Regions from separate parts of the Lysinibacillus sp. GW821-FHT14F06 genome, predicted to be linked through region 1. Evidence: riboswitches for the same ligand, from Rfam matches in the RefSeq annotation. Region 1 holds a riboswitch; the other holds the start of a gene.

The links. A riboswitch is a leader RNA that binds a small molecule or an ion and turns the genes downstream of it on or off. The one in region 1 is predicted to bind S-adenosylmethionine.
Region 2: another riboswitch for S-adenosylmethionine. It lies ahead of AC1RNS_RS11940 (MetQ/NlpA family ABC transporter substrate-binding protein); the one in region 1 lies ahead of AC1RNS_RS14905 (methionine ABC transporter ATP-binding protein).

What each region holds. Positions count from the first base shown of each region.
Region 1 covers NZ_JBXAPF010000016.1:24,021-28,448, forward strand. The annotation lists gene AC1RNS_RS14885 (arsenate reductase family protein) at 93-449, shown strand; gene gcvH (glycine cleavage system protein GcvH) at 531-911, shown strand; gene AC1RNS_RS14895 (hypothetical protein) at 1,076-1,417, shown strand; gene AC1RNS_RS14900 (thioredoxin family protein) at 1,432-1,743, shown strand; SAM riboswitch class I at 1,800-1,903, shown strand; gene AC1RNS_RS14905 (methionine ABC transporter ATP-binding protein) at 1,987-3,015, shown strand; gene AC1RNS_RS14910 (methionine ABC transporter permease) at 3,005-3,673, shown strand; gene AC1RNS_RS14915 (MetQ/NlpA family ABC transporter substrate-binding protein) at 3,736-4,428, shown strand, end outside.
Region 2 covers NZ_JBXAPF010000011.1:34,557-38,984, forward strand. The annotation lists gene AC1RNS_RS11930 (pyridoxal phosphate-dependent aminotransferase) at 1-721, shown strand, start outside; gene AC1RNS_RS11935 (PPC domain-containing DNA-binding protein) at 1,182-1,685, opposite strand; SAM riboswitch class I at 1,908-2,012, shown strand; gene AC1RNS_RS11940 (MetQ/NlpA family ABC transporter substrate-binding protein) at 2,101-2,934, shown strand; gene AC1RNS_RS11945 (methionine ABC transporter ATP-binding protein) at 3,066-4,091, shown strand; gene AC1RNS_RS11950 (methionine ABC transporter permease) at 4,084-4,428, shown strand, end outside.

The sequences.
Region 1 (4,428 bases):
TTTTGGTTTGTAAGGTTATGATGGTATACTACAGAAAATGAGGAAGACGCAGAAAATTCAGTGTCCTAAAAAGAAAGTAGAGGAGCCTTTCAATGACGATTCAATTTATCCAATATCCAAAATGTACAACTTGTAAGAAAGCGCAAAAATGGCTTAACGACAATGATATAGCGTATGAAGAGGTACACATTGTAGAACAACCACCTACGAAGGACGAATTAACAAAATTATGGCAAGAAAGCGGAATACCACTGAAAAAGTTCTTTAATACGTCTGGCATGAAGTATCGAGAGCTTGGTTTGAAGGACAAACTTGTTGATATGACTGAGGAGGAACAGCTCGAGCTACTTGCTTCTGATGGTATGTTAATCAAACGTCCAATCGTTACTGATGGAAAAAAAGTAACTTTAGGGTTTAAAGAATCTGATTTTGAGCAAGCTTGGAAATAGCCGTAATTATCCTTGTTTTTATAGGGGAAGTATGGCAAACTGAAAGTGAATATATTACATATTTATGGAGGGGTTTTTTGCATGAGCACACCTAAAGACTTACGATACTCTGAAGAACATGAATGGGTAAAAGTAGAAGATGGAAAAGTACGTATCGGTATTACACACTTCGCACAATCTGAATTAGGAGATATCGTTTTCGTTGAGCTTCCACAAGTTGGCGATGAAATCAAAACAGACGATCCATTTGGTAGCGTAGAATCAGTGAAAACTGTTTCTGAATTATATGCACCAATCTCAGGTAAAGTAGTTGAAGTAAATGCAGATTTAGAAGATAGCCCAGAATTCGTTAATGAATCACCATATGAAAAAGCTTGGATGATCGTTGTTGAGCCTGCTGATGCAGCAGAAGTTGAAAAGCTTATGACAGCAGAGCAATACGAAGAAATGATCGCTGAATAAGACAAGCCATAATAGAAAAACGTCGGGCATTCACCGACGTTTTTTATTATCTTCAAGGCTGGTAAGATAGTCGCTTTTTAATGGGTGTCTAACATTACCATCATTAGTACTTAATTGATATAATGATTATAAGGAAAAGGGATATGTCTAATGGGGGTGGCGTGATGTTCGAGGGAAAATGCTTAATTGTTGAAGGCCGTTCGGATAAGCTTCAAATTGAACCTATTTTAAGTGAAGATGTCACAATACTTTGTACGAATGGTACAATTGGTGTGCATCAATTAGAAGTTCTGCTTGATCCATATGAAGGCTGTGAGCTTTATACATTTTTTGATGCAGATCCATCAGGTGATAAGCTGCGGGCATTAATGGACAGACATTATCCAGAGGCAGAGCATTTACGTACAATGCCAACGTATAAAGAAGTCGAGACAACTCCGAGAAAGGTATTAGCAATGATATTGCTACGAGCACATTTCTCAATCCATAATCAATTTATTTTGTAAGGTTGCGTGAAAAAATGGAAGAATGGTCAAAAGAGCAGTGGGTCGCGGCTGTCCAGTCGGGTGAAAGAGCTGCCTTTTATTTATATACACCTATGTGTGGTACATGTGCAGTTGCATCGAAAATGATGATGATTATTGAGCAATTACTGCCAAGGCTTCAAATCGGCAAAGCGAATTTAAATTTTGTCGAGGAGATTGCTTTAGATTACGAAATCGAGAGTGTACCATGTCTACTCGTCTGTGATGGCGGAAAAGTGACAGAAAAAATCTATGCATTTCAATCCGTACCATTTTTATACGAATTGTTAAAAAAATCAATTGACTGAAGTTTGCTAGCATGGTAAAGTAACAAATATATTACTAAAACATTAAATATATCGAGCTCTTATGAAGAGTGGCGGAGGGAAGTGCCCTATGAAGCCCGGCAACCATCACAAAGTGAAAAGGTGCCAAATCACCCAAAGATTTATCTTTGAAAGATGAGAGAACGGTTGAGCGTATAAATACGTGACCCCTTCTACTTGTCTGTGAGTGAAGGGGTTTTCTATATGAGAAAAGGAGTATTCGCTATGATCCAGCTTCAAAATATTACGAAGAAATACAAAACCGCAAATGGCGAATTAACAGCAGTCAAAGACGTAAACCTTGCCATTAATAAAGGTGAAATATTTGGCATTATCGGCTATAGTGGCGCTGGTAAAAGTACAATGATTCGTTTATTGAACGGTTTAGAAAAGCCTACATCTGGTAGGGTGACGGTTAACAATCAAGAGTTTTCATCTATAAAGGGGCAAAAGCTAAGAGATGCTAGACAAAAGGTAAGTATGATTTTCCAGCATTTTAATCTACTATGGTCTAGAACGGTCGCTGAAAATATCGCTTTTCCACTAGAAATCGCAGGTGTTTCAAAGGCACAGCGTGATGCACGTGTGAAAGAATTGATTACCCTTGTTGGTTTAGATGGTCGTGATCAGGCGTATCCATCACAGCTATCAGGCGGCCAAAAGCAACGTGTCGGCATTGCTCGAGCACTTGCCAATAATCCAGAGGTTTTATTATGTGATGAGGCAACCTCAGCACTCGATCCAGAGACTACGGATGCAATTTTGGATTTACTTGTTGATATTAACGAGCGTATAGGATTAACAATTGTATTAATCACACATGAAATGCACGTTATTCGTAAAATCTGTCATCGTGTAGCAGTAATGGAGGCTGGCGAAATAGTAGAACGTGGTGAGGTATTACAAGTATTCCAAGCACCACAAGCTGCTATTACGAAAAAATTTGTGTCTCAAATTACAGATACAAAGGAAACACAGGAGACGGTTGCTCAAATAAAAGCAAATTATCCAACTGGACAACTTGTTAAGCTAATTTTTGTCGGCGAAAAAACAGAACAGCCCGTTATTTCACACCTCGTCAAGCACTTTGATGTAGAGGTCAGTATTGTACATGGTAATATCTCTCAAACGAAAAACGGTGCTTACGGTACACTTATTGTGCAAATTGATGGTACTGAGGCAAATGTTGCCGATGCACTAGGTTACTTAAATACAGTCGAAGTACAAACGGAGGTGATTGAAAATGCTAACTAATCTCTTTCCGAATGTCGACTGGGAGCGAATGTGGGCTGCTACCTATGAAACGCTATATATGACAGCTATTTCAACCGTAGTTACATTCATTCTTGGATTAGTAATTGGAATCGTATTATTTTTAACAAGTCCACATCAACTTTGGGCTAATAAGATTGTTAATTTCTTAACAGGATCACTCGTAAATATTTTCCGTTCGATTCCATTTATCGTGTTAATTATTTTATTAATTCCTTTTACGAAATTCATGCTCGGCACAATCCGTGGAGCCAATGCTGCGTTACCAGCATTAATTATTGGTGCTGCACCATTCTATGCACGTATGGTATTAATTGCATTACGTGAAATTGATAAAGGGGTAATCGAGGCGGCTCGTTCCATGGGTGCCAAAACATCTACTATTATATGGAAAGTGTTAATTCCAGAATCATTACCTGCGCTTATTTCAGGTATTACTGTAACGGCTGTAGCGCTTGTTGGGTATACAGCAATGGCTGGAATTATTGGTGCAGGCGGGTTAGGAAACTTAGCCTTCTTGGACGGCTTCCAGCGTAATCGCTCAGATGTGACATTAATGGCAACTATTCTAATCTTAGTAGTTGTATTTATTATTCAATGGATCGGCGATATGATTACAGCTAAAACAGATAAACGTTAAAGGTTATTTCGGTTTCCTACCGTTAACATATTTTTGAACAACATAAAAGGGAGTGTAATAAAATGAAAAAGTTATTAGCAGGATTATTCTTATCAGTATTAGTACTAGCTTTAGCTGCTTGCGGTGCTGGTAAAAAAGATGATGCGAGCTCAGGTGCATCAACAGAAGATAAAACAGATAGTAAAGAAAATGTGACATTAACTGTAGGTGCTTCTAATACACCACACGCAGTAATTTTAGAAAAAGCAAAACCGATTTTAGCTAAAGAAGGTATTGATCTTAAAATTGAAACGTATACAGATTATGTATTACCAAACCAAGATTTAGACTCTAAAACACTTGATGCTAACTATTTCCAACATATTCCTTATTTAGAGCTTCAAATTAAAGATAATGGTTATGATTTCGTCAATGCAGGCGGTGTTCACATCGAACCAATCGGCATCTACTCTAAAAAATATAAATCACTTGATGAGCTACCAGAGGGCGCAACAATTTTACTTTCTAGCTCAGTTGCAGACCACGGTCGTATGCTTTCATTATTAGAAGCAAAAGGCTTAATTAAACTAAAAGATGGTATTGATAAAACAGCAGCAGAAATTAAAGATATCGCTGAAAACCCTAAAAACTTTAAATTCGATGCTAATACAGCACCTGAAATGCTTGTGCAAATGTACGAAAATAATGAAGGTGACGCAGTACTAATTAATTCTAACTTTGCTATCGATAATGGCTTAAATCCAGTGAATGATTCA
Region 2 (4,428 bases), on a different contig from region 1:
TCCCGATTACACAGCTTTATCTGATAGTATAAAAGAACAGGCGAAACTTCTATATCTGAATTACCCTAATAATCCAACTGGTGGTACTGCAACAAATGAATTTTTCGAGGAAACCGTTCGCTTTGCAAAAGAGCATAATATCATCGTTTCACATGATTTTGCCTATGGGGCAATTGGATTTGATGGAAACAAACCTGTTAGCTTCCTACAGGCAGATGGTGCTAAAGATGTTGGAATTGAAATGTATACACTATCCAAAACATACAATATGGCAGGGTGGCGCATTGGCTTTGCAGTTGGGAATGCTGATATTATTGCTGCTATCAATCTAATACAAGATCACCTTTTTTGCAGTCAATTCCCTGCTGTACAACAAGCAGCGGCGATTGCACTCTCAGCATCACAGGAATGTGCAGACGAGCTCAGAGCCACTTATGAACGTCGACGAAATGTCCTAATCGAAGAGGCTCAGCGTATTGGCTGGCATGTAACTGCACCTAAGGGCTCTTTTTTTGCATGGCTCCCCGTTCCAGTAGGCTATACAAGTGAACAATTTGCAGATCTCTTACTCGACAAGGCAGATATTGCTGTAGCAGCAGGAAATGGCTTTGGACAATATGGTGAGGGCTATGTCCGCGTTGGCTTACTTGTAAGCGAAGAGCGTTTACGTGAAGCCATAAATCGAATCGAACAATTAAATTTATTTAACTTCTTTCAGTAGAAGTCTCCCACCTCTATAGGTGGTGAGATGAATGCGAATTTAAGCTACTTTTCAGAGGTGTCCAAACACCCGCTGAAATAGAGGAACTCAGTCTAAGAACTCCACGTCCTATGGCAATTTATCTGTGCGAAAGCGAAGCGACAGCAACACGGTTTTATCTGTGCGAAAGCGAAGCGACAGCAGCAACAACACACGACTTGAGACCAACATCATGTTGCTGCCGCTGCGTTAGCACTATGCTTTCGCACAAAAAACATCTGTTGGCCCAAAGCCTCTGGCGGATGTCACAGAATCGAAAAGGAGTTAATAAAGGATGTATCGCATCCATGCGATAACGGCTAACTGCCTGCATCACGCTGGCCTTAGCACAAAGCCGATTCTGGACGCAATTATGCCGAGGAATAATTGATATAATCAAATTAAAAAAACTGTTCTACAGCAATGCCATAGAACAGTTTTTTCATTTCTCAATCTTTCTTGGACTCTGTAAGTCTTTTTCTAAGGGATAAAATTGAACATGTCCTGTTTCATCATCAAATTGGCGAATATGCTGAATGCCCTGTACCTCTGCTAAAACGATATCGGCTGTAATCACAATATTCCCCCCCTTCACCAAATGTCCTCCCGATACTTGGCCCCATTGATCACTCATTGATCCATGAAGATGTGTCTCATATTCCCCATCACGTTTACACACAACACCAGCACCTTGAATAAATTCAAGCGGGCCCTCTTTTTTAACCACTTCACAGAAACGGACATTGATTTTAGATGTCTCATCCGGTACTAAATAAACAAAACTACTTTTTTGAAAACTGCCAATACAGCTAACAAGGGTAGCCGACTCAATATCGTTCTCTTGACAGATAGCCTCTATACCCTCGATAATATCAGTTCCCATTAAAATACGAGCACTAATCACTTTTCCAAATGCTCCAACTCCATAATTTACTCTTATAGACATCTATACACCTCTTTTTGCTTATACATTTATTATCGTTACCAAATATAGCTCACTTGATAAGTTCCTCTATAAAATTCATGACATCCTCTGGGGCTTTACCTGATTCAGCGGACATACAAACATCCATTAAATCAAAATTAAATAAAAAATTAAAATATTTATTGACTAATAATAACCTATAATTTATATTAGTTCTATCGGATTTATAAAAATACTATATATCTCTTATCAAGAGTAGCTGAGGGACTGGCCCTATGAAGCTCGGCAACCTCCTTTTTAAAGGAAGGTGCTAAATCCTGCAAACGATCATCGTTTGATAGATAAGAGAGGACGTTTTTTCATGAGCCTCTCTTAGTTTATAAGAGAGTTTTTTTATTTTTAAAAATCGATACAACAAACTTTGGAGGTCATTTTCATGAAGAAACGAAACAAATTTTTATTAGGCTTAGCAGGTTTTACATTAGCAGCAGCATTAGTAGGCTGTGGTACAAAAGAAGATAGTAAAGGCGATCAAGGTAAGGCTATTGATGAAAATAAGATCGTAGTAGGTGTCACTTCTGGTCCACATGAACAAATTGCAGAGATTGCAGCTAAAGTGGCAAAGGAAAAAGGCTTGGAAGTAGAGCTTAAATCCTTCTCTGACTATGTTTTGCCTAATACTTCATTAGCTGAAGGTGATCTTGATGCAAACAGCTATCAGCACAAGCCTTTCTTAGATACATTTAATAAAGATCATGATACAGACTTAGTACCAGTAGGAAAAACTATTCTGAATCCAATGGGTGTTTACTCTGAAAAATATAAATCTTTTGATGAAATACCGGACGGTGCAACATTTGGTTTACCAAATGATCCAACAAACGGTGCTCGTGCGCTGTTCGTCCTGCAAGAGGCTGGCTTTATTAAATTAAAAGAAGGTGCTGGCCTAACAGCGTCTATCCGTGATGTTGAGGAAAACAAGAAAAATTTAAAATTCATAGAGTTAGAGGCTGCACAAATTCCAAAGCAGCTTAGTGAGGTTGATGTAGCGGCTATTAATACAAACTTTGCGCTTGAGGCTGGCATTAATCCTAAAGAGGATTCTATCCTTTTAGAATCTACTGACTCTCCTTATGTAAACTATATTGTAGTACGTGCCGAAAATGAGAACGATCCAACCATTAAAAAATTCGTTGAAGCTTATCAATCTGATGAAGTACGTAAATTTATTGAAGATGAATTTAAAGGATCTGTCATTGCAAGCTGGTAAACAGTAGTGAAACTTTAATCAGCAGGGATTTTCCACAGATTATTAGTTTAAATGCAGGATAAAATAGAGAATCTGCGAGACTCCTCTGGGAAAGCGAGCAGATTCTTGCTTTTTAGAAAGGAGACATCCATATGATTCGGTTAAAAAATATATCCAAAGAATTTAAAACAAAAAAAGGTATTGTCAGAGCAGTTGATGGGATTAACCTTCATGTTAAAAAAGGTGAAATTCATGGAGTCATTGGCTATAGTGGTGCAGGTAAAAGCACACTTATTCGCTGTGTTAACCTATTGGAACGCCCAACTGCAGGAAAAGTTTGGATCAACAATGTGGATATTACTTCCCTTTCCCTTAATGATCTTCGTAAGACTCGTCAAAAAATCGGGATGATTTTTCAGCATTTTAATCTCTTAAAAACAGCAACCGTTTATAACAATATAGCTGTCCCATTAAAGCTACTTGGCTATAACGATACCGAAGTGAAAAATCGTGTGGCGAAATATGCTGAAATTGTTGGCTTAACAGAAAAATTAGAGAGCTTTCCAAGTCAGCTTTCAGGTGGTCAAAAACAACGTGTTGCTATTGCACGTGCGTTGGCACAAGAACCTGAAATCTTACTAAGTGATGAAGCGACTAGTGCACTTGATCCAGAAACAACAGAAGCCATTCTTGAACTACTATTGAAAATTAATCGTGAGCTGGGCATTACTATATTACTTATTACGCATGAAATGAATGTCATACAAAAAATCTGCGATGACGTATCTGTTCTTGAAGCAGGGAAAGTTGTGGAATATGGTTCAGCTATTGATCTTTTTGCGAAGCCACAGCATCCAACAACGAGAAAGTTCTTGAGCACGATTTCACAGCGCAATCTATCTCTTTCCCTTATTCAGCAGCTCAATGTTTCAGGGAGTGTTATTCGTCTAACATTTCTCGGCGAAAGTACTGGAAAACCGTTATTGGCAGAGGTCAGCAAAGTTTACGATGTTCAGCCAAATATTTTAACTGCCAATATTATTGAATTAAAAAATGGCATCGTCGGAAATATCGTCGTTCATTTAAATGGTGAAACGCATATTGTACAAAAGGCATTAACGTATTTCACAGAAAATGGCGTAGCCGTAGAAGAATTAGGAGGCGACCAAAATGGATAGTATTCAAAGCTTCTTTACAGATTGGTCAGATGTTATTGGGAAATCAATTATCGAAACCTTCCAAATGGTCGGAATTTCTTTATTCTTTTCCATAGTCATTGGAATTCCATTAGGACTTTTAATTGTTTTAACACGTCCTGGTCAATCTTTCGAAAATAAATTTCTTTATCAATTTTTCAATTTATTCATTAATATAATTCGCTCTGTTCCATTTATCATTTTACTCTTCTTTATTTTACCGTTTACAAAACTAATTGTTGGGACAACTATTGGTGTGAAAGGTGTGATTGTACCACTTGTTGTTTATACGGCACCTTATATCGCACGACTGATGGAG